4 regions of the Paenibacillus mesotrionivorans genome follow, and region 1 is predicted to be linked to each of the others. Evidence: riboswitches for the same ligand, from Rfam matches in the RefSeq annotation. Region 1 holds a riboswitch; each other region holds the start of a gene.
The links. A riboswitch is a leader RNA that binds a small molecule or an ion and turns the genes downstream of it on or off. The one in region 1 is predicted to bind cyclic di-AMP.
Positions count from the first base shown of each region.

Region 2: it holds a riboswitch for cyclic di-AMP, as region 1 does, so the genes downstream of both, ACI1P1_RS27830 (ubiquitin-like domain-containing protein) here and ACI1P1_RS25720 (C40 family peptidase) in region 1, are expected to answer to the same signal.
Region 3: it holds a riboswitch for cyclic di-AMP, as region 1 does, so the genes downstream of both, ACI1P1_RS06110 (APC family permease) here and ACI1P1_RS25720 (C40 family peptidase) in region 1, are expected to answer to the same signal.
Region 4: it holds a riboswitch for cyclic di-AMP, as region 1 does, so the genes downstream of both, ACI1P1_RS03300 (HAD family hydrolase) here and ACI1P1_RS25720 (C40 family peptidase) in region 1, are expected to answer to the same signal.

Region 1 is NZ_JBJURJ010000021.1:65,997-72,015, reverse strand. It holds gene ACI1P1_RS25730 (carboxypeptidase regulatory-like domain-containing protein) at 1-993, opposite strand, end outside; gene fabV (enoyl-ACP reductase FabV) at 1,159-2,337, opposite strand; gene ACI1P1_RS25720 (C40 family peptidase) at 2,527-3,012, opposite strand; cyclic di-AMP (ydaO/yuaA leader) riboswitch at 3,017-3,152, opposite strand; gene ACI1P1_RS25715 (hybrid sensor histidine kinase/response regulator) at 3,509-6,019, shown strand, end outside.
Region 2 is NZ_JBJURJ010000026.1:13,848-19,866, forward strand. It holds gene ACI1P1_RS27815 (TatD family hydrolase) at 1-118, shown strand, start outside; gene ACI1P1_RS27820 (ABC transporter permease) at 334-1,557, opposite strand; gene ACI1P1_RS27825 (ABC transporter ATP-binding protein) at 1,554-2,297, opposite strand; cyclic di-AMP (ydaO/yuaA leader) riboswitch at 2,756-2,954, shown strand; gene ACI1P1_RS27830 (ubiquitin-like domain-containing protein) at 3,219-4,361, shown strand; gene rnmV (ribonuclease M5) at 4,479-5,027, shown strand; gene rsmA (16S rRNA (adenine(1518)-N(6)/adenine(1519)-N(6))-dimethyltransferase RsmA) at 5,024-5,920, shown strand.
Region 3 is NZ_JBJURJ010000003.1:357,085-363,103, forward strand. It holds gene ACI1P1_RS06110 (APC family permease) at 265-2,082, opposite strand; cyclic di-AMP (ydaO/yuaA leader) riboswitch at 2,287-2,471, opposite strand; gene ACI1P1_RS06115 (STAS domain-containing protein) at 2,650-2,934, opposite strand; gene ACI1P1_RS06120 (methyl-accepting chemotaxis protein) at 2,936-4,945, opposite strand; gene ACI1P1_RS06125 (ATP-binding protein) at 4,985-5,383, opposite strand; gene ACI1P1_RS06130 (SpoIIE family protein phosphatase) at 5,400-6,019, opposite strand, start outside.
Region 4 is NZ_JBJURJ010000002.1:191,770-197,788, forward strand. It holds gene ACI1P1_RS03285 (ABC transporter permease subunit) at 1-33, shown strand, start outside; gene ACI1P1_RS03290 (carbohydrate ABC transporter permease) at 38-988, shown strand; gene ACI1P1_RS03295 (CehA/McbA family metallohydrolase) at 1,000-2,472, shown strand; gene ACI1P1_RS03300 (HAD family hydrolase) at 2,557-3,291, opposite strand; cyclic di-AMP (ydaO/yuaA leader) riboswitch at 3,481-3,623, opposite strand; gene ACI1P1_RS03305 (cadherin-like beta sandwich domain-containing protein) at 3,853-6,019, opposite strand, start outside.

The sequences.
Region 1 (6,019 bases):
CTCCAGTGAGCCGGTAATGTTCGGCAGCATATTGCCCGTGAATTGGTCGATGCCGGTTACGGTAAAGGAATTGAACGGCCGGGTCCCCGCCTGGTTGAACACCGCTCCCAGATTATAGGTCAGCTCCACTGTGGCGCCGCTGGCCAACGTCCCGATATTCCAGCTTAAGGTGGAGGTCAGCGCATTGAAGTTGGCGTTGCCGATGTTGACGGATGTAATCCGGAAGGAATCCACTCTGTCCGGCAGGAAAGGAATGGTGGCGAATACCGAGGAAGCGGCGCTGGAGCCCGTATTCGAGACGGTAAATCTTCCGTTTAAGCTGGCGATGCTGCCGGAAGGAATAGCGGACGGAGGGTTCACAAGGGACTGGGAGACAGACAGCTGAGCCCGCACGTTGGCTTGATTCAAGGTGACGGGATCGGAAAACGGCAGATAGTCCCGGTTTACCTGATTAGCCAGCGTTGAGGTGAAAAAGAGAAATCGCAGCACGGTATTGGCGTTAATGACAAGCTGGCTGAAGAAGGTGCCCTGATCCACGAAGTAATCCAGGAAGTAATTTTCCTGACCGCCAAAATTGGAGCCGTCCTGGGTGAGGGTAGCCCGGGCCAGGTCGAAATTGTTCACCGGCCGGGAGAAGTTGTTCCGCTCTGCGGGATCCGTCAGCGGATTGCTGCCCACCGACGTATTCTGGATCAGATTAATCTGGCTGGTGCCTCCGTTCAGCGTGAACATCCATTCGTAGCTGGACGGGTTGTTGTTCAAATCCAGCAGAACCCCCCAGGTTTGGTTCAAAAACCCGGTACGGGATCGGGGATCGCCTCGTAAACGGAAGCGGAAATACACGTTCCTTCCGTCATAGGCGAAATAGGCCGGAGGAAATTGGCTGTTGCCCACGATATCCAGACTGGCGGGAAAAGCGGGGTCCACATTGGCTGTGGGCGGCTTCCCGCCTACAGTAATGGGGGTAAATTGGACATTGCTCGGGAACGGCATGTTCTCACCCTTTTCGTCATATGCAAACTCCCCACATACTTATGAGCCGGCACATGGGAAAAGAATTCGGCCAACGGATTTTTTGAGATGCCAAAAAACGCCCCGCACCTGCCTCGAGGACAAGCGGGGGCGTTTGCGCCCATATAGCTATGCGGTTAATTGGCTTTAAAGCTGCACATTCGGATTGACATCCGCCTCATAATCCACGTTGTCGAAGCCGAAGCCGAAGAGCTGCAGGAAGTCCTGACGGTATCCTTCCAGATCTCCCAGCTCGGGCAAGGTTTCGGTAGTGATGGCCGACCATGCCTTGTTTACCTCGGCTTGGATGCCCTCGTCCATCTCCCAGTCATCCATACGGATGCGGCCTTCGGCGTCGGTGACAACCTCTCCCCCGGCTCCGTAGATCCGCTCCATCATCCGGGCCATCTGTTCGATGCAGCCCTCATGGGTTCCCTGGGCCTTCATTTGTTTGTACAGAAGGGAGATGTACAGGGGAACCACGGGTATAGCCGAGCTGGCTTGGGTAACCAGCGCCTTATTTACGGAAACATAAGCACGCCCGCCATAAGGAGCAAGCTCCGCTGTGATTTGGCGCGCCGCCACCTCCAGATCCTCCTTGGCCCGTCCGATGGTTCCTTCCTTATAAATGGCGTGGGTGACCTCCGGTCCGATATAGGAATAGGCGAGTGTAATCACATTGTCGGCCACCAGGCCTTCTTGGGCCAGCAGCTGCATCCACAGGATCCAGTCCTCTCCGCCCATCACCTTGATGGTTTGCCGGATTTCCTCGTCGCTGGCAGGCTCCATCGTAACTTCATTGACCACGCCGTTCTGCACATTCACTGATTTGTTGGAGAACGATTGCCCGATGGGCTTCAGCACAGAGCCGTACACCTCTCCGGTGACAGGATCGGTTCTGCGGGGGGCGGCAACGCTGTAGACCACCATATCCACCTTGCCCAGCTTCTCCCGGATTAGACGGACAGCCTCTTCCTTAATGGCCTGGGAGAAGGCATCGCCGTTCAGGCTCTCCGCTACCAGGCCCGCTTCACGGGCAGCCTTCTCGAAGGCAGCCGTGTTGTACCAGCCTGCGGTGGCTGTGCGGTCGTCCGTTGCCGGGCGTTCGAAGAAAAGCCCGATGGTATCGGCGCCCATACCGAAGGCGGCGGCGATTCGTGACGCCAGGCCATAGCCGGTGGATGCTCCGATGACCAGCACTTTTTTGGCTCCTGTCACAGGCTTTCTGGCCTGTACGGCAGCGATTTGGCGCCGCACACTTTCGGCGCAGCCTTCCGGATGGGCGGTGGTGCAGATAAAGCCGCGTATTTTCGGTTTAATGATCATATGGCAGGAGTTCCTCCCTGAAATCATGTGGTATTCCTTGTTCTTCATCATATATGTTAACCGGAGGTTTTTCAAGACCAGGTACTAAAACGAGGTGTTTCATCTTCTGGCTTTGGGGGTAAAAAGAAAACAAACCCCGCCGGAGATGAATCACGGCAGGGTTTGCTAGAAGGTGTGAGGTAATCAACGTTACGCTGCGGGTTCAGAGGTCATCTGGGTATAGAGCTCTTCCCACAGCACGCGACGGGCCGAAACATAGCGTTTCTTGTAGTAGGATTCATCCAGGCTGCTCTTGGTTACGCCCTCATCACTGGCGGAATGGGCAAACATTCCGTCGCCGATGTAGACACCCACATGCGAAATGCCTTTACCGCTGGTGTTGAAGAACACCAAATCCCCGGGACGAAGGTCGGATTTAGGGATCCAGTAGCCTTCTTCATTCTGGGAAACGGAGCTGCGGGACAATTCAAAATTGAATTGGGCGAACAGGTACTGGGTGAAGCCCGAACAATCGAAACCCTTCGTGGAAGTTCCCCCGGATTTGTAAGGGGTTCCAATAAGGGCGTCGATCTGCTCGTTCAACGGGGTGGCAGCCGAGGCGGTGCCTGCCGAGAAACTGAGCAGCATGACGGCAGCGACGAGTGCGACAACAGACTTTTTAAAGAATGAAAACAACAGGTAAACCCCTTCCTGGTGCCTGCGAGGTTAGCTGGAGGGTTCGGTTGAAGGTTCCCTATGGTCCCTGTACATCGAGACCAATTCACCCAGAGTGGTTCCCCCGTTTCCCGTAAACGGGAATTCGGCATGTTATTTTTTCCAAGTCTAAGTATTCTCCCCGCAGAGTCAAATTCCTCCCCTTCTCTTTAAAAAAAGATAAGAATTTCTTCAGATGTTCCGGAAAGTTCATTGAATGGACAAAAGAACCAGGTATTTCCAACCAGTTCTTGTCGAACCTGCCGGAAAACCTCCGTTTACCTCTTCCTACAATACGCCAAACTTCCGGTTCACCTGATTATAGTCCTGTACTTGTGCTTTATGGATATGTCCCGTGTACTACTATCTATTTTGTGAAAGTCGAAAATTGTTAGATATTGCCCTTGTGAGTTTCTTGTGAGCTTGTTATCGTATGATATAATCGGACGGATTTTTTTATTTATAGAGGGGCGTCATCATGAAATCGGCGGGCAAATGGATTGGAATCACCTCAGTTACGGTGGCGTTTATGCTGCTGGTTACGTTGTTATATACAGGGTTAGTGGAGAACAATGGTGCACCTCCGGCGCAGCAGGGTGTTCTTGACCTGCGGGGAATTGGCCTTCCGGAGCGCGGGATGGCTCAGCTGAGCGGGGAATGGGAGTTTGTTCCGGACAAGCTGCTGGAGCCGGGAGACCCTATGCTGGGCCAGCCGGGGGAAACCATCTATCTGGAGACCCCCTGGACCTGGCGGGGTAAACATGAGAACGGCGGTGTCCATGCTAAGGGTTCGGGCACCTACCGGCTTAAGGTGCTGGTGCCTAATGAGGAGACCATCTACGGCATTAAAATTACCAACATCCGTATGGCCCATAAGCTCTATATTAACGGAAAGCTGGAGGGCGAAAGCGGAACCCCTGCTTATACGCGGGAGGAGCACCGTCCGGGAAATACGCCTTATACGGTGTTTTTTTCATCGGATCAAGGCGAAATTGAGATTGTGATTCAGGTTTCTAACCATGTGTTCTTTAATGGGGGAGTTGCCAGACCGATCTTGTTCGGGGCCCAAAAGGATGTGATCATTCAGACGGCGCTGAGTCTGGGCGGGGATCTGGCCTGCGTGATGATTTTCACGTTGGTGGGCATCCACCAGCTTCTGCAGTATCTGCCCCGGCGGGAGGACCGGAGCTACCTGTATTGCGGGCTGTTCTTGGTGCTGATCGCCATTGGGCAGACTATGCAGGACGAGAAAATTGCCCAGCGGCTGCTGCCTGAGATTCCCTTTGACTTCATCTATAAGCTTCTGGACATCACGATTATCCTTTCTGCTCTGGTAGCGGTGCTGCTCTTCAGCTCTCTGAACAGCAAGATGATGTCCAAACGGACACAAACCCTTCTGATCTTGCCACTGGTGATATGCGTTGCCACCATACCGGTTATTCCTTACCATGCTTTTAATGATATCAAGCTTTATGTGATGTTTTATCTGGCATTTGTGGAGTTTTATATGGTGCTGGGAATGGCCAGGCTGTATGCCCAGCGGCAGAAGGGAAGCTATGAAAGCAAGGAGCTGCTGCTGTTTATTGCGGCTGTGGCGTGTCTCTTGATTTATCTGGTGGCGGACTCGCTGGCGAAGGAAAGCATGATGTCCTCGGATTTTATCGGCAAGCTGGGAGCGCTCATCTTCACGATTCTGATGAACATTCTGCTGGCGTTCCGTTTTGCCCGTACCATGGAGGAAACCAAGAAGCTGACTGGCCAGCTGGAAGCATCCAATCAGGCCAAGGATGAGTTCCTGATTATGACCTCCCATGAAATCCGCACGCCGCTCAACGCCATTATGAATATTACCTCCCACCTTCTGGACGAGGGGGAGAAGGCACTCTCCCCCAAGCAGCAGCAGGACCTGTGGCTGGTAAAGGATATCTCCGTCAAGCTGTCGATGCTGATGCAGGACTTAATCGACGTTACACGGCTGCGTCACGGGGAGATGAAGATGCAGATTACCTCCGTTAACGTCCGGTCGGTGGCGAAGATGGTGCTGGACATTCTGCAGTTTGAGCTGGCCGGCAAAAAAGTCGTGCTGCAAAATGAAATCTCCGCTGCGCTTTGGGTGCAGGCAGATGAGAACCGCCTTCGTCAGGTGCTGTACAATCTGGTGCATAATGCCATCAAGTATACGGTAACGGGAAGTATCACGTTGAGCAGTACGGTAACGGGGGATGCAGCCTTGATCGCCGTAGAGGATACGGGGGCAGGGATTGCACCGGACAAACAGCGGAGGCTGCTGAAGAAAGAGGATCCCTTCGGTTATGATTTGCCCGCAGAAGGGTACTCCGGAATGGGAGTGGGTCTGTACATCTGCCGCAAGCTGGCTGAAGGGATGAATGGCTCCCTGGATATCGACTGGTCCGAGCCGGGCAAGGGCACCCGGATGATGATCGGCCTGCCGGTGGAGCAGGCTGCGGCTTCTTCCGCGGAGGACGGAAGCGGAGAGTTCCCGCGCCGCCATTCCAATGCCCTCCTGGAGCCATTGGAGGTTCTGGGGGAGTACAAAGAGACCATTCTGATCGTGGATGACGAACCCTCCAATATTTATACCTTACTGAATATTCTGCGCCGTTATCCCTACAATCTGCTCTCCGCCTTGTCCGCCAAGGAAGCCTTGGCTCAAATTGCCCGGCATCCGGACATTGATCTGATTATTCTGGATGTGATGATGCCCGAGATGTCCGGCATCGAGCTGTGCCGGATGCTCCGGGAGCAGCATTCGATCCTTTCGCTGCCCATTCTGTTCGCAACGGCCAAGGACCGTTCCCAGGATGTTGCGTTGGGCCTGGCTGCAGGCGCCAACGATTATGTGACCAAACCCTTCGAGGGGGAAACCATGCTGGCCCGGATCCAGACACTGCTGTCTATGAAATCCTCCTTCCAGGAGGCCATCCGCAATGAGCTGGCGTTCCATCAGGCGCAGATCAAGCCGCATTTT
Region 2 (6,019 bases), on a different contig from region 1:
CGAAACCGGATATGTGCGTTATGTGGCAGAGGCAGCTGCCGAAATCCGCGGGATGTCCGTAGAGGAAATCGCCCGGATTACCACCGAAAATGCGGTTAAGCTGCTGGGCCTGAAATGACCGTTTATAAGTTTACATTATAATAGAAGAAACGGGTTAGGAGCAGGTCTTAAATGGGCTTGGAAACCCGCTGAATACAAGGCTTTATGGGGGAAAAATATGCGCGCCGCCGGGGAGCGGGATTTCCCGGTGGTTCCGTTCTGTTTTGAGCGTGAAGAAGGGCGTAAATTGTCTGTAATGTGAAGTTAATCGTAGAAAAAAACATGCCGGAGGACTCAGTCCCCGGCATGTTTGATTTTCCGGGGAAGCGACACCCGTGTGAAGTAGAGGATAACCAGAAAACCCGCCGCTACAGCTGCCAAGGCCTCCAGCCTGCCGCTGCCGTGAAAGCCAATAAGCGCAGCTCCCATTGCTATGTTGGAGAAGAGCAGTGCGGCTTCGCAGATGCGGGACACTGCCTTGACTCTGCGTTCCGCATCCAGCGGATACAGCTCCAGCCAGAAGCTGTACCGGTGGCTCTGGGCCAACGAGGACACTGTGGCGCAATTCATCACCAGCACAACCCCGTAAATGAGCAGAACCGCTGCCGTATGATTCACGGCCAGGAACAACAGGATGGCTATCACGGAGGTGCGTACCAATATGGCATAATATTCTGAACGGATAAAGGTCTTGGCATACAGATACCGGTGTGTGTCCTCCTGCCGGAAGGGAATCCGAGAGGTGATCCCCCCGAGAAAACGTCTTGCCGCCGGTTTGGTTTTTAGCTTCGGCACATCGGCAAACCAGCTGTAGAAGGTGTAGTGACGCTTGAGGCTGATTTCCTCCCGGCGGATCAGATGCTCCCAGGCCACTCTGTGCCGGGGGAACGGCAGCACCACCAAGCTTTGCACTACCGCCGCCAGAAGGAGTAGCAGCCATGCCTTCCCCGGGTTTTCCGTCAACAGGGCGAAGGGCAGGACCACCGCAGCCACCCAGCGGACGAGAGTCTCGGCGCTGCGGTTCAGCCGGTAGACCAGCCGGTCCGCCCGGAAGCGGCCCAACACCGCCAGCAGCTTGGCGGCCGCAAGATACAAGGCGGCATGTGCGAAGGGAAGCGCTGCCTCATCCGCACAAGCCAGATACAACGGCCAGACCAGGAGCAGCAGCAGGAGGGTGACCGCAGCTTGGAACACGAAGCTGTATACAATCGAGCTGGTCCACCAGCTGCGCAGCCTCGCTTCGGCCGGGGCCAGAAATACCATATCCGCCTGCTTCATGAAGGTGCGGATTCCGGTCATCCCCAGGGGCAGGGCCAGCAGGGGGGTGGTAAACCTCCAGTAGGGAAACGCCTCCGGAAGGCTCTGCAGAAACTTGCCGTAATAATAAGCGCCTATTATAAAGAACATTAATAAAAATCCGGCGAAGCCGCTGCGGGCGGCATAGCTGATATAGATGAAGCTCTCCTTCCAGAAAGCTGCCGCTCTTTTGCGCCACAGATCCGCGAAATCCTCCCTCATCCGACGGCGCCTCCCGACGCGGCCAGCACACAGAAGGCATCGTCCAGACTACTGCCCGCAGGCAGGCCCGCCGCTTTCAAAATCTCGGGAAGGGTCCCTTTGGCGGCGATGCACCCTTGATGGAGAACAATGAACTTGTCGCAGTAGCGCTCAATGGTGGACAAGATGTGGGAGCTGATCAGGAAACTGGCTCCCTTTTGCCGCATCTCCACCATCAGCTCCAGCAGGGAGCGGATACCAAGGGGGTCCAGGCCCAGAAACGGCTCATCTATAATATAGAGGGGCGGCTCCGTCAGGAAGGCGTTCATGATCATCACCTTCTGCTTCATCCCTTTGGACAGATGCGCGGAGAAGCTGTCCTTTTTGGCCGTCATATGGAAGGTGTCCAGCAAAGTGGCGGACCGCTGCGCATACAAGGGCCGCTCCAGTCCGTAAGCTCTTGCCGTCAGCTCCAGGTGCTCGCTGATGGTCAGCTCCTCATACAACTCCGGGGACTCGGGCACATAGGCAAAGGACGAGCGATATTCCAAAGGTGCCTCGGCCAGGGTACGCCCGCGGACCCGGATTTCTCCCTTCTGGGGCTGGAGCAGCCCCAGAATATGCTTGATCGTGGTACTTTTGCCGGCGCCGTTAAGTCCGATCATGCCCACCATCTCACCGGGAAATACGTCAAAATCCACATCCTTCAGAACAGGCTTGCGCGGGAAATATCCCCCGTACAGCCCTTTTACCTGCAGCATCGGTTCCAAACCGTTCACCCGCTTCTTACGTTATGTATTCTTCCGCTATTATATAGAAAAAGCTCCGGGCGATGCAATTAAACCGGGGACAAGATAGTGGAAAAGGAAGGGAATGGGAGGTCAAAACGGAAGGATTTGGTGCTGGAAAAAGTGCGTGGGACAGGGTATGAGGGGAGGTAAACAAACTGTAAATATGATGGGAAATTAGCCCTTCGATGTCAAAATTTTTTGATAATTCTTTCAGGAAAGCAATAAAAAATTCATAATTAAGCCGTCATAAGCCATTGAAATTAAGAAATAAAGAGATAATGGATAAAACGAGTGAGATAATGAGATAAAAAAACCATTTTTAATCGCATACATGGCTAATTTTAACCGATTTATGGACTTTTCGCTATTTACAACTTTAGCCTGAGGCATTAATATACAACACATGATAACTTAATAGTGCTTGCCAAATTTCCAATTCGCTGAGTTTCCATTTTGGAAAACGGGGGAACCGAATGTGAACAGCTTCATGGCTTTGTGGACGGCCTTGAAGTGACGGCACGGTTTTGGGGTGAATCCTTTTGACGGCTGCTTTGCAGCCCGGAGAGGTAGGGCGACTCTTTCGTCCGAATCCGTCAGCTAACCTCGTAAGCGTTGAAGAGAGGATACTTGTCGTGCATTTTTATGCTTAGTTTGCCACGAGAAGATACCTCTTCACGGGGCTATTTATGTTGTTCCCCGTGATATTCATAATTCAACCGCTCATCATATTCGCGAAGGAGGTGCTGCGCGAGGAGCCAGATTCCGGCTGCAGCCTGCTTTGAATGCGAGGAGAATTGGTTTTTAAGCATGAAGTTATAATCAAACCAATAGTCACGTCAAAAGAACCCTGTATCATACCAGACGGCGGACTATGAAGGAGGACCGATTGAAGTGGGCGCTATCCCTGTTCAGGAAACCCATGAAAAACGATCATCCAGCATGGCCTTCGCATTGCGATGGGAGCATGAAAACGGGCGCAGAATTATTATAGCAGCAGCTTTCTCGATCGCCTTAGCCTTCATGTTTTTCATGTTGTTGTACGGTACGGCTACCAAGAGCGTATCCGTAGTGGTGGACGGACAAGAAACCGTGGTTGTAACGCGGCAAGATGTTCTTAAACACCTACTGGATGAAAAAGCAATTTCGTACGGTGAGAATGACCGTATTTCCCTGCCTGTGGATACCAAGCTGCGGAATGGGGACGTCATTGTGCTGAATCACACCTCGCCGGTGCAATTGACTGCCGATGGAAAGACCTTAACGTTGTATACAACCGGAAAGACGGTTGCAGGCGCTTTGGAGGATTTAAATATTGGCACGGACCCGCTGGATAAGATTACTCCTGCACTGGAGGAAAACTTAGGCGCCGGGGAAGAAATCAAGATCGTCCGCGTCACCAAGGAAATCGCTGAGCAGTCGCAGCCGATTGCCTTCGAAACGGTGAAGCAGAATGACAGCAACCTGCTGAAGGGCAAGGAAGAGGTTGTTCAGGACGGCGTAGAAGGAACCAAGGTTATCAAAACAGAAAAGGTTTACGAGGATGGCGTTTTGGTAGCGGAGAACAAGGTGGACGAAACGATTGCCGCCGAAAGCGTCAGCAAGGTGGTAGCCGTGGGCACCAAGGCTCCGGTGGTAACCGTGTTAAGCGCAAGCTCTCCCAATATGGATGAAGTCACCAAGAACGGGGTAAACTTTGGCTATAAGAAGATCTTGAACAATGTGACCTTGACGGCATATTCTGCCGGCGTGGCCTCCACAGGCAAGGATGAGGACCACCCGCAATACGGTGTGACCTCCAGCGGCACGACTGTAACCGAGGGCCGTACCATTGCTGTGGACAAAAGTGTGATTCCCATGGGCTGGTGGGTCTATATCGAAGGCATCGGCTTCCGCCGTGCCGAGGATACAGGCAGCGCCATTAAGGGCAATAAGATCGACGTATACTTCGACAGCAATGCGTATGCCAACAAGTTTGGCACCAAGCGAGGTTATACGGTGTATGTGATTGGTCCGAAAAAGCCGGTTACCGACTAACGGGTTTGGATCTGTCCGGCTAGGGCTTGTTCCAAGTGGATACCTTTCGAGAAGAGGCTGCCGGCCTCTTCTCTTCCTGTTTATTAAGACGAAGCGGCGAAGGGAAAAGTTGCGTCTATGCTAAAAGAAATTATTGTGGTGGAGGGTAAATCCGATACGGCGGCTATAAAGCGTGCCGTGGAGGCCGAGACCATTGAAACCGGCGGCTCCGCTATCAATCAGGCCGTCTACGAAAAGATCCGTCTGGCCTTGAAGCGCAGGGGTGTTATTATCTTCACCGATCCCGATCATGCAGGAGAACGGCTGCGGCGGCTGATTACCGCTCGCTTTCCGGGATGCAAGCAGGCTTTCCTGAGCCAGGAGGAAACCACCAAAAACGGCGATGTGGGCATTGAGAACGCAACCCCGGAGATGATCCGCAAGGCGCTGGAAAACCTGAAAACAGACTATCAGTCGGCCGAATCGGAAATCACCCAGGATGATCTGATGGACGCAGGACTTTTGGTTCATCCGGATGCGGCAGCCCGGCGGGAAGCGATGGGGCGCCTGCTCGGGATTGGCTATGCCAACGGTAAGCAATTCTTAAAAAGATGCCAGATGTTTCAAATCACACGGAAAGAATTCGAAGAAGCGCTGAAGCTTTTTCGTGAAGAGGGCTTCCAATGACAAAACCCCATTCCCCTGCGGATGTGGCATCTCCGGCCAGAACGAAGGATGTCCTTGGCCGATACGGTATTACTGCCAAGAAAAGCCTTGGCCAAAATTTTCTCGTAGATCTCAATATCCTGGGCAATATCGTGAATGCGGCTGAATTGGACGAGTCCAAGGGAGCCTTGGAAATCGGCCCCGGACTGGGGGCTCTGACCCAGCAATTGGCTAAACGTGCGGGACGTGTGGTGGCAGTGGAGCTGGACCAGCGGATGCTGCCTGTTCTGGAGGAAACGCTGTCGGCCTACGGCAATGCGTCTGTGGTTCATGGGGATATTCTGAAGGTGGATCTGGATGATTTGTTCCAGCGTTACTTCGCGGATGTGAAGGGTGTCAGCGTGGTGGCCAACCTGCCCTATTATGTGACTACGCCTATTGTCATGCGACTTTTGGAGGAGCATATCCCCCTGGAGAACATCGTGGTGATGATCCAGAAGGAAGTGGCGGACCGGATGGCGGCCAAACCCGGCACCAAGGATTACGGCAGCCTGAGCATCGCTGTGCAGTATTATTGCGAGCCCCAGGTAGTGGCCATTGTTCCCCGCACCGTCTTCATCCCCCAGCCCAACGTGGACTCCGCCGTGATCCGGCTGCGGCTGCGCAAGGCTCCGCCTGTCCAGGTATCGGATGAAGAGCTGTATTTTCAGGTGGTGCAGGCCTCCTTTACCCAACGGAGGAAAACCATCTTTAATAATCTTTTAACCCGGTTCTTCGGGAAAGAAACCCGGCATCTTCTGGAGCAAGCGCTGGAGAAGGCCGGAATCGATCCTATACGCCGCGGTGAGACGTTGAGCCTCGAAGAGTTCGCGCGCCTTACGGAAGCCCTCCAGGAGGCCGGAATCAGCGTTTAAGCGCATTTACTCCCCTTGCCGGCACCCGGCGGGGGAGTTTTTGCTTGAATTCCTGATTTGCACCGCACCAAACGCCCAGTCCTGCCATACGATACATCG
Region 3 (6,019 bases), on a different contig from region 1:
GGCTTCAATAGCAGATATAAAATGTCTGCTATTTTTGTTTTCAGATCCCTTTTTGAACAACATCAGGCCATTAGCAGACATTTGATGTCGCTATTTCCAAAAAAATAACCACCTCAGCGTAATAGCAGACATTTTCTGCCGCTTACATGTCCCCTCTCTCCGCCGGGCAGCTGGGTTTACTGCTCATCGCACCAACACAAAAAGACCATTCCATAAGTTGCCCCGAGGCAGCTCACAAAATGGTCTCCCTTGCCATTAGATTCTTTACTTGTTCAAGTGGTACGGCACGGTGGAGATGGTGACATCCTTATATTTGAACAGGTAATAACGAATCAGCAGGCTGGTTTGATTATGCAGGATATTCTGCCACCAGTGTTTAGGAATAAACTGCGGGATCAAGATGGTGATGTGCCCCGTCTCCGAGTTTTTCCATTCCACCGTTTCGATGAATTTCACCAGGGGTTTTATGATGCTTCTATAGCGGGAACGCAGCACGATAAGACGCACGCCGCAATCCCATTCCTCCCACTTCTTTTCCATCTTCTCGATATCCTCATCGTCAAAGCCAATGTATACCGCTATCACATTGTCAGTCATGGACTTGGCATAGCTGATGGTATTCATGACCACCCGTGTAATGCCCGCCACCGGAATGACAATTGTGTTGCCCTTGGCTTCCGGCTTGTCGGTAGCCAGATCAATCCGCAGCTCATCCGCAACTGCCATGTAGTGGCGGTGAATCTGCTGGAACATAACGTACACCACCGGCAGGAAGATAAACACCATCCACACCTGGCTGAACTTGGTGAACAAGAAAATCAGTGTTATCGACAGTGTGGTCACCATGCCGACTCCGTTAACCAAGAACCGGATTAGCCAGCCCTGAGGCTTTAACCGGTACCATCTGCGCATCATTCCCAGCTGCGAAAGCGTAAAGGGAATGAACACCCCGATAGCGTAGAGGGGGATCAGGTTCTCCGTGTACCCGTTGGAAACAATGGCAAGAACCCCTGCCAGGAGGCCCAGCACGATAATGCCGTTGGAGAAACCCAGCCGGTCGCCGCGGATCATAAAAGCGTGAGGCATGAACTTATCCTTGGCCAGCATAAAAGCCAGCAGCGGAAACGCAGCATAAGCGGTATTGGCTGCCAGGAACAGGATCAGGGCAGTGGTGCCCTGAATGAAGAAGTAGATCGGTCCCCGTCCGAATGCCGCTTCGGCAATCTGTGAAACCACCGTGACATCCTTCATGGGAGAGATGCCGTAGAAATAAGCCAGCAAGCTGATCCCCAGGAACATGGAGCCGAGGATAATCCCCATCAGCGCCAGTGTGGACGCCGCATTCTTCTCGGAAGGAGCCTTGAAGCTGGGGATGGCATTGGATACTGCCTCTACCCCGGTAAGGGCCGAGCAGCCGGAGCTGAAGGCCTTCAGCAGCAGGAACAGGGAGATGCCGGAAACATCCAGACCAAACTCCGCAGGAGTGGCCTGCACATCCCCTGTAGCCACCCGGAAGAGGCCTACAATAATCATCAGGAAAATACCCGCAACAAACAGGTACACGGGGTAGGCTAACACCTGGGCGGACTCCGTAATGCCGCGCAGGTTCATAATCGTAAGGAATAATATCATCACCAACGCAATTTCAATCCGGTACGGATGCAGATTCGGGAACGCCGAGGTCACCGCATCGGTAGCCGCAGAGGTGCTTACCGCCACCGTCAGGATATAGTCCACCAGAAGCGATCCGCCTGCTACCAGGCCGGTCCGGACGCCCAGGTTATCCTTGGCCACAATATAAGCGCCGCCGCCGGTGGGATAAGAGAATATGGTCTGCCGGTAGGACAGCACCAGTATCGTAAGCAGAGCCAGTACCGCAATGGATATCGGGATGGAATACCATAAGGCCGCAAAGCCCAGCGTAATCAGCACGATCAGTATTTGCTCCGTACCGTACGCTACCGAAGATAAGGCATCCGAGGACAGGATAGCCAGTGCCTTCAGCTTGCTGAGCTTTTCGTCTCCCAGCTCATGGGATTTCATAGGTCTGCCGATCAAAAACCGTTTTAAGCGCAATAACATCGTTTTTCCCCGCCTGTGCTGTTTAATAGGTATCAATAAGCTGTTTGTAAACGGGAAATCAGGAAGTGAACCATTCATCTTGGTTAGAATTTGTTCTACCGCCGCATCATATCCTCTTCCGCTGTCCAAAGTTCCTTCCATTTTCAGACAGCAAAAAAACACCACGAAGAGCCGTTCTCCGTAGTGCCGACGCACCAAGAGCCCCCTTCCCCTTATCAACGCTTGCGAGGTTAGCTGCCGGATTCGGACGGCAAGAGTCGCCCTACCCGTACGTCTGGACAAGCCCGCACAGGATTCACCCCGTTGTTCCCGTCAGGCCGTTAAGCCCTCATAAGAACAGTTGGTTCCCCCGTATCCCGCCAGCCGCGGGACTTCAGCGATACACCAGGAACATCCATTTGTGATTCCTCAGTTACAGAACGTATGTTACTCGTTTCGGCCTTCCTTGTAAAGGTTCGGATTCAAAGGGAAAGGGGCCAGATTTCGCTTACCGGTGTGGTTGGAAGCGATTTCTGTCCCCTAATTCAGCCATTCTCTTCATTGTTCTGGCTGTATCTCCGTTTATCGTTAAGGAAGAATTTCGAATACGTTGTTCAGACGGGTCAGTTGAAACACCTTCAGCACATTCGGCGCCAAAGCCTGCAGTCTGATCTTGCCGCCGGCCTCTACGCACTTCTTGTAGGCACTGACAATTACCCCTAACCCCGTACTGTCAATAAACCGGCAATCGCTGAAATCCAGAAGAAAATGTGTTGTCCCGTTGCTCACATATTCCCGCATACTCTCTCTGAACAGGGACGCTTCCTCAATGGAGAAGGTGGGAGGAATACGTATGACCTTTTCCTGCTGCATGTTAGTCACCTCTTAATTTGATATTCTCAACCATACCCTCCAGCTCATTGGCCATCGCACTGATCTCTTGCGCGGACGAAGCAAGGTTGCTGACCGTGGAGGACTGCTCTTCGATGGCGCTGGACACACTTTCGCTATTGGACGCGGTTTGCTCGGATATGCTTCCCATGGAATCAATAAGGCCGATAATCTGGTCGGAGGTGGCCACCTCGTCCCGGGTAATCTCTTCAATTTCCTTCACATTATGGGTGATCACCTGAACAGTGTCAATAATATGCATGAAGGCCCGGTCCGTTTCCTGGACAATGTCCACGCCTTGGGTAACCGCGGAGGAGGCTCCCTTCATAGCACCCACGGCTTTGCCGATCTGATCCACCATCCGTTCCACCAGCTCCGATATTTCATTGGCCCGTTTGTTGGATTCCTCGGACAGCTTGCGGACCTCTCCGGCCACCACTGCAAAGCCTCTGCCGTTTTCCCCGGCACGGGCGGCTTCGATCGCGGCATTAAGCGCAAGCAGATTGGTCTGCTGGGCGATGGCGTTAATTACAGCCACAATTTCCGTCACGGTGGCGGATTGGGTATTCAGGGAGGCCAGAATGGCTTCGGTTTCGCCGGTGCTAATGCTGATGGTCTCCATGGCTTTCACCGTTTCCTGGACGCGTACGCGGCCGTCCTGGGCGGCTTTGTCGGAGATGTCCGCATTTTCGCTGGCAGTAGAGGCTTTGTTCAGGGCCAGCTGCACCAGACTGGACAGCTGCACCAGCACCTGCGACGCATTAACAACAGAATCGTTATTGTTCTCCGCCCCTGCTGCAATCTCCTGCATGTTGGCGCTGATCTCCTCGATGGAGGCGTTGATTTCCTCCGAGGAGGCGGCCATTTCCTGGGACATATTCATCAGCAATTCGGAGCCATCGCGGATTTTGCGGATCATCAGATCCTGCTTGTGGATCATCAGGTTGAAGGATTCGCTCAGCTCCTGGAACTCATCCTTGGAGCGGATGGACGTATGGGCCGTCAGATCCCCGTCCCCTGCCTGCGCCATAGCCTTCTGGAGCTTCCGGATTGGCCGGATGACACCCATTTCGCTCATGAGATACCCGAGAAGCAGAGCGGCCAGGATACACACCAGGGTAATGACGATGGTATCGTTGCGGATGCTGAAGGCAGGCGCCATGTAGTCGTCGTAATTGGCCGTAGTGGCGACAATCCAATTGCCGGCTGGCTGGAATACAACATATTTATAAATGCCTTCAAAGGTGTAAAATCCGGCTTTTTTCTTGCCGGCCAGGACATCCTTCACCAGATTATTCAGCTCGGGAAAACCATTGTCAGCAGCATTCTCCTTCAGCACCTTGTCTTTGATGGGATGGGACACCAAAAGACCGGTTTTATCCACCATGTAGGCGTACCCGCTTTCACCGATTTTGACGTCGGCTACGGCTCCCGTAAGGGCCGGGAAGGAAACGGTGGCCAGAAGCACACCAGAGGTTTTCCCTCCGCTGGACAACGGCAGGGCGATGACAACGACAGGCTGGTTGCTGTCCTTGGAAATCAGCACCTCGCTGGTGACTGCAGTGCCGCCCAGAGCCTGCTTGAAATAATCACGGTCAGACACATTCAAATCCGGCGCTGCCGAGGAACTGGTTACAATGGCCTTGCCTTGTGCATCCGCAACAGCCAGCAGCTCGGTGAGTCCGCCGTTGTCCTTGTGCACGTTGACCAGATATTGATACGCCTCTGTCTTCAGCGGGGCATCCGCGGGCTTCAGAGGCAATTGGGACAGCGCCGTATTGCGCGCGGCAATCTGGAGGCTTTGGTGGACCTGCGTCAGCCTGCCCTCCACCTCCTTGGAGGTGGAAGCGGTAGTGGCCGCCAGCTGCTCCTCTATCGTGGACTGGAGGGCATCAGACGACAGGTTATAGGACAGGGTACCGGACAAGACCAGCGGGATACAGATCAGCAGGAACAAGAGCGTACTTATTTTGACACGTAAACTCAACTTCATTTCGTTCTCCTCCATCTCCACGGGACATTCAAATTGGGTCTATTGGCATTCCAGGATTTTCACAATGTTAATCGTATTGTCCACCATCTCCACATGATCGGAGAAACTGCGGATCAGATACAAACCTCTGCCTCCTTCATCCAATAGCCGGCTTTCGTCAATATCCAGCGGAATGTCCCGGTAACCCGACTTTCCCCCCGTGTCCTCCACCTGCAGATTCAGATGGGAGCCGTCCAAGGAATAGCGGATATAGATGGGTTTGGTGCAATCCTCGCTGTTTCCGTGAAAATAAGCGTTGGTCACGGCTTCGGCCAGAATCAGCTTCACATCAAAGGCCACCTGCTCCACTTCGGGACCCAGGTCACGGATAATCCCGTCGATCAGGCCCTGATGGTGATCCAAACCGAATAAAACCACTTCTTTTACACAAACTTCCATCCGTATCTCCCTGCCTTCACCTGATTGTCAACTCCAGCCATGTGCAGTCATCCTGCAGGATGGAGTCCTGTGTCGAGCGCTTCAGCGCTTCATATTCCCAATACGCAGTCTCCCCGCCTTCAAGCAGCTCCAAACCGTCCGTGTAAAAACAAAACCGGTCACCGGAGGAAAAGGGAATCTGTACAGAATCAAATCTGCTGTTCTCAAACATTCCGACGGGGGCACCCTTCACCTGCAGCCTGGTCCATTGCCCGTCCGCCCTGCAGTGGTCAAATTCGTTGATGCCCGCCGCCGCTGCAGTCAGCAGCCCTTCTTCAAAGTCAAGCAGGAAGCAGCAGACCGCTATATAGTCCTCGTCCAGATGCCGGACAATTTTGAGATTCAAATCCCGCAGGACCTCCTGGGGATGGGCATGCTCCTGCACGCTGTCGAAGAATAGCAGGCGCATGGCGGAGATATTCAACGCCGCCGTTAACCCCTTGCCGGTTACATCGCCGATGATGCCAATGACCTTGTCCGAACTGATCCGGTGAAAAAAATAAAAATCGCCGCTTAGGGTTCCGGCAGGGACATAGAGCTTCTGGAAGCCCGCCCGTTCCGGCAGGGGGAAATCCGCAGCCAGCCGGCGCTCCTGGA
Region 4 (6,019 bases), on a different contig from region 1:
GTGCGCCGGTTGGCGGGAAATGGAGAGAGGTGATCACGTGAAGGCGGTGCAAACAACGGCAGATAACCGGGGATTACGGGGCGGCGCGGATTTTGCCGGGCCAGGCGGCAGGAGGCAGCCGGGGCGGCAGCGGTCCGGAGGCAGCTTAGGGGGCGCTGTTTTCGACATCCTCAACACCCTGTTCCTCCTGCTTCTGGTATCGACGATGGTGATCCCCTTGCTGAATACACTGGCCCTCTCCTTCTCCGATGGTCTTGCTTCCATGGAGCCCCGGATTATTCTCTGGCCGGAGGCCTTCAGCACGGAGGGCTATTCCACCGTGTGGAACAAAATCCAGCTGGGCCGTCCCTTCTGGAACAATACCCTCGTCACTCTGTGGGGAACTGTGGGCCATGTCTGTCTGTGCGCCCTGGCCGGGTACGTCCTGATCCAACGCGGGTTGCCGGGACGAAAGTTCTTGACGGGATTTATTATGCTGACGATGATGGTCCCCTTCGAAACCATCATGATCCCCGTGTACATTGTGAACAAGGAGCTGGGGCTGCTTAATTCTCTGTCGGCGCTGGTCATTAACGGCATTTTGTCAGGCTTCAGCATTCTTCTGATGCGCAGCTTCTTCGGGGCGGTGCCGTGGGAGCTGGGGGAATCCGCCAGGCTTGACGGGGCCGGAGAGCTGCGCATATTCTTAACCTTATATGTCCCCTTGTCCGCGGCGGGGCTGGCAACCATCACCCTGTTCGAATTTGTGGGCAAATGGAACCATTTCACACCGGCCGTGCTGTTTCTGAGCGATCCGGCCAAATATACGCTGCAGGTGGCCCTGAAGGCGTTGATCATTGACACCTCCTCCACCTCCAGCAATTTTCTGATCACCAAAAATGTGCGAATGGCAGGCATTGTGATTGCCTTATTGCCGTTAGTTATCATTTATCCGTTTGTCCAGCGGTTCTTTGTGCAGGGAATCATCGCGGGGGCAACCAAGGAATAGGAGGCGGGCCCATGCGGCTGGAGCTTATCCGGGACATCATGTCCCATGAGGAAAAAACATATATCGAGGTGCCCTTTACGGTGCCGGAGCATGTGGAGCGCCTTTCGGTATCCATGAAGGTGGAGTATTTGGCGGGTGATGCTCCTCCGAAAATCCGCAGCGCACCAGACACAAACGTTGTCTCTCCGGCAACGGCGGCTAAACCCTCGGCCAACAGGTTTGGCATCCGCCTTCCCTCCCCCAAAACCACCATTGTGGATTTAGGTATCCGGGATTCCGCCGGGATGAGAGGGTGGAGCGGCGGCGCCCGCAGCTTCTTCGAAATCGGGCCGGAGGAGGCGACACCGGGTTATTTGCCGGGAGAGGTGACTGCAGGCGAATGGAAGGTCCTGCTGGGTGCTTACCGGATTCCCGCCGCCGGCTGCCGCGTCATTCTTGAGGTGCAGCTTGCCGAAGCGCCAGGCCGCTGGCTGAAGGGCGAGCTGCATGCCCATACCAACCATAGCGACGGGCACTATTCCCTGCCGGAGGCCATTAAGCTGGCGGAGCAGGCAGGACTGGATTTTCTCGCCTTAACGGACCACAATACCGCAAGTCAGAATCTGGCCCGCCACCGGCTAGAAACGGATCTGACCCTGATCCCGGCTATGGAGCTGACCACCCTCTCCGGGCATTGCAACCTCTATGGGCTGGAAGCTCCTATCAGCGATTTCCGTTCTCTTCACCCGGAGGATACGATCCAATTGTTGACCTCCGCTAAAGAACGCGGCGCTTATATTTCGCTGAATCATCCCCATTGCAGCAATTGCGGATGGACGTGGGGCTTTGATGTGCCCCATGACTGGGTGGAGGTTTGGAACGGCCCGTGGCGGGAGGATAACCTCAGGACGCTGGTGTGGTGGCAGGAGCAACTGGAAGCTGGACGGAGACTTACCGCTGTCGGCGGCAGCGATTTTCACCGGCCCCACCCGTATATCCGCCATGGATCTCCGTGCAATTGGATTTTTGCCCACGGGCGTTCGGTTGATGCCATACTCCGCGCAGTAGACCGCGGGCGGGTTACCCTGTCCCATTCCCCGGAGGGGCCGCGGTTGACCATCTCCATCGGGCAATGGGGAATGGGTGACGTGGTCCCTGCCGCTCTTGCAGAGGGGATGTGGCTGGATGTACAGGCTTCGGGCGGACTCCTCCGCGGCGATGTGCTGCGGGTTTACTCCGCCAATGGCTTGGAGGAGGAACGGATACTGGACGGCGGGGCTGGGGACGGCAATGGAGATGGAAATGGAGCATCCGATTGGATCAGAACCGGACCTGGCAAAGGATCCGGTGATGTGGCCGGCCTAGGCGGGAACAATGGCACCCTGCTGAAGCTGGTTTCCCATAACCGCCTGTTTTACCGGGCGGAGCTGTGGCGGTATGCGGAGGAAGCCGGCGGACTGTCGATGATTGCCATGACCAACCCGATCTACCTTTCAGCCCAATAGCATATGCTTCCGCAGGCCAAAAAGGCCGGTCCTGGATTCTTCACCAGAGCCGGCCTTTCATATGGCTTTTTTCATCATTCCGCTTCAGCTGACCTCCGCTTCCTGTTCCACGGGCATAACCCGGTTCCATAATACTGCGGGCTCACAGACCACAGCCTTGGCGGCATGAAGCCTGTCTAAGAGCTCCGGAAGTTCCAGCTGATCCAGAGAAGCCAGCCGCTCATGGCAGGGGCCGAACTTCATCACAGCGGTTGTGGCGTTGGGGACAACAACCGTGTACAAACCGGCTTGCATGGCTGCCTCCGCTCCTGCCGGAGAGTCCTCGATGGCCGCCGTCTGCCGGGGTCGTACCCCCAGCATCCGCAAGGCTTGCTGGTACAGCTCCGGGTCCGGAGCCACCCGGGTGGCGTCATCCACGGTCCGGATACAGTCAAAATAAGAGGCAATCCCCCACTTCTGGAGGTGGGGATCGATCTCCCGCCGCGGTGCGGCGGACACCAGGCCGATCTTAAGACCCATGGCTTTGGCGCGCACCAGGGCATCCATTACCCCTGGCCGGAGCTCTTCTTGTTCCGTGAGTTCGGCACACCGGCTGCGGATCGACTCCCGGAAGGCATTCAACTGCACCGGGAGTTGCATCCGGCCAAGTAAATCCTCGTAAGGGTTGAAGCTTTGGAAGCCTGTGCCGATGCACTGCGCATACAAGGACCAGTCCAGCTCCGCACCCTGCTCGCGGTAAGCTTCCAGGAAGCTTTCGTAACGGGGGGTTTCCGTATCCAGAACAGTCCCTCCAAAGTTAAATATGACCGCTTTGATCATCGTCTCTCCTCCCTTCCTGCTTCAATTGATTCACACCTTCGCATCAACAGGCCTGCCTCCGGCATGATGGGGGAGCGGGATAGATCCGTCAGGAACAAACATGGTAAGCCAGCTGGAATTCGGGCATTGGAAAAACAACAAAAAGAGCCCTTCAAACAAGGGCCCGACTCTACTTGTATAAGCAAAGTAATGACCCATCTCCATGCTGACGAGGTTAGCTGACGGACTCGGGCAGATGGCATCCCTACACGCAATAACTGCATGATTCGCCCCAAAAGAATGGTTCCCCCGCTTTCCGGTATGTTACCCCGGAAATTAAGCGTAGTTTTATGCTACTTCAAAAAAACTGAAAAGTCAAATATTTTATTGCCTGGATTGCCGCGGATCCCGGTGGGCGGATTGTACTCGGTTTTTCATATACGATTGGTCACTTGGGCCTCTGTTCAGCCATTTGTACTCGGTTTTTCATATACGATTGGTCGTTAGAGCCTCAACCCGGCCAATTGCATGTAAAACCGCGCCAACACTAGCTGGCGCGGTTCTCATCATCCTTATGAGAGTTTACTTGTTGTACAGCCTGTAGAGGATAACCGCGGCTTCTGCTCTGGTTGTGTTTCCAGTCGGATTGACTTTGTTATCGCCGCCTTCGATCAGCCCTTCCTTAATCATGGCCGCTACGCTGCTCACCGCATAGGAAGCCACCTCGGACTTGTCGGCGAATTTCTCCAGATCCGCTGCTGCCCCCTGCTGATTCAGCTTCTTCTCCAGCTTCAAGGCTCTTTCTGTCAATACCATCATGTCCTGCCGGGTGATCTTGATATCGCTGCCGAATTTGTCGTTGTCAATGCCGTTCGTAATGCCTAGCGCTTTGGCAATGGCAACCTCTTGATAATAATAAGCATTTTCCTGAACATCGCTGAAATTGCCGTTTGTCTTTGCAGTCAATCCAAGTGCCCGAACAAGGGAATACAGGAAGTCCGCCCTGGTGATATCGGCTGCCGGATGGAATACACTCCCCTCTGTCTTGAGAATATCCTTGGACGCAAGCACTTCGACCGCACTCTTAGCCCATGCCACCGTCCCGAGATCTGTGAATGTCTTGGACACGTATGCTACCGCGTAGCCGTTGAAATGAGTGGTTTTGAAGGTTACCATACCAGTTTTGGAGTCGTAGCGTCCGCTCGGTATTGTAGTCACATTTCCGTTTCCGTCCATGCTCCAAACCACAATCATTTCCGGATTCTTCAATTCATCCGCAGTTGGCTTGTAAGGCACGGATACAGTTACAGGTGCGCTTGGGTTGCTCCAGGCCGTCTCTTTTCCGTCCACCGCAAGGGTAAGCTGTATGACCGGTCTATCGCCAAGGGCAGCCTTCACTTCCGGCGCGAGCTTGGACTTGTCGCCTTTGCCAATTTTCAGTGCCACTTCCTTGCCGCTGCTTGCCGTTGTGCCGGCCAGCAGGTTACCAGGGATGACAACCTTGCCCAACTCCGTGGACAGCGTGAGCTTGTGTTCCTTGGTTCCACTTATCAGCGCCGCAGCAGGCAACCCTACGGCGTAGGCATTCACTCCTTGGGCTGCAGGGATCTCCAATGTCACATTCTTCGCCAGGAACTCCTTTACTTTTTCCAAATCAGGTGCCGCAACAGATACGATTCCATTCTCCACAGTCGTCTTCACAGTTACCTTCTGCCCTGAAACAACCGAAGCGGCAGGCGTAGGTGTTGGTGAAGACGATGTTTCACTGTCGGAAGAGGAAGGAGAATCTGTTTTGCCGTTTGTTACTTTTATGGTGTATATCTTTACCGTACCGTCCTCAGCGGTTACCTCTACCTTAACATCCGTTGCTGCACCCGGTGTCAGAGATATGGTGCCGGAGGCTGTGCTACTGGGGACAACCGTGCCGTCCATTTTAATGGTTGCCTTGTTATCTGCGGCTGTGGCAGTCACCTTCACGCCCGTCGAATCCTGCAGGGAAACACTATACTGGATGGTTGCTGCGGCAAATGCCGGATCAAGTGTCCCAGCGCTCAGCGTCAACCCGCTGAGATTCGCGTTAGAGGATTTTACCGGTGCGGGCGTTTTGGTGTTGGTCACCTTGATCGTATAAATCTTCTCCGTACTCCCGTTCTGCGCAGTGACTTTGACTGTAATCAAGGTCTCACCTGCCGGTGTGTCTATGACGGCGGAGGCCGTTCCGCTTTCCACTGCCGTACCGTTTATCTTTATGGTTGCCTTGCTGTTTTTTGCCTCCGGTGTTACTTGAATGCTGGCAGCATCCTTCAATGCTACCTCATACTCGGTGGTCGCCGCATCGAATGCCGGATCAAGTGTGCCCGCACTCAGTGTCAAGCCGCTGAGATCCGCAATTGTATTAGCGGGTGTATAGATTCCAAGATCGCCAAGATCAATCCCATAGCTGTTCTGGAGCTTCCCGTATTCACCCTCGAAGAAGCTATCCAGGTAGGAATGCCCCTGAATGAACCGGTCCGGGTCCATGGCGCCATAGTAACCGGCATTGGCATTGTTCTGACCGTCAAACAGCACATAGCTTCCTTGCCACCCTGAACCGGCTACGCCCCAACTGATGATATGGTCGATATACGGGGCGAATTTGGTGAACAGTTTGTACAATAACGCGTACTCATAACCAAGGGCGTCAGACTGTTTGACATTAAGCACTGCGGGAGCAGTGGCGCCGCCGCCGGGAGCGTCCGTCGGAATCTTA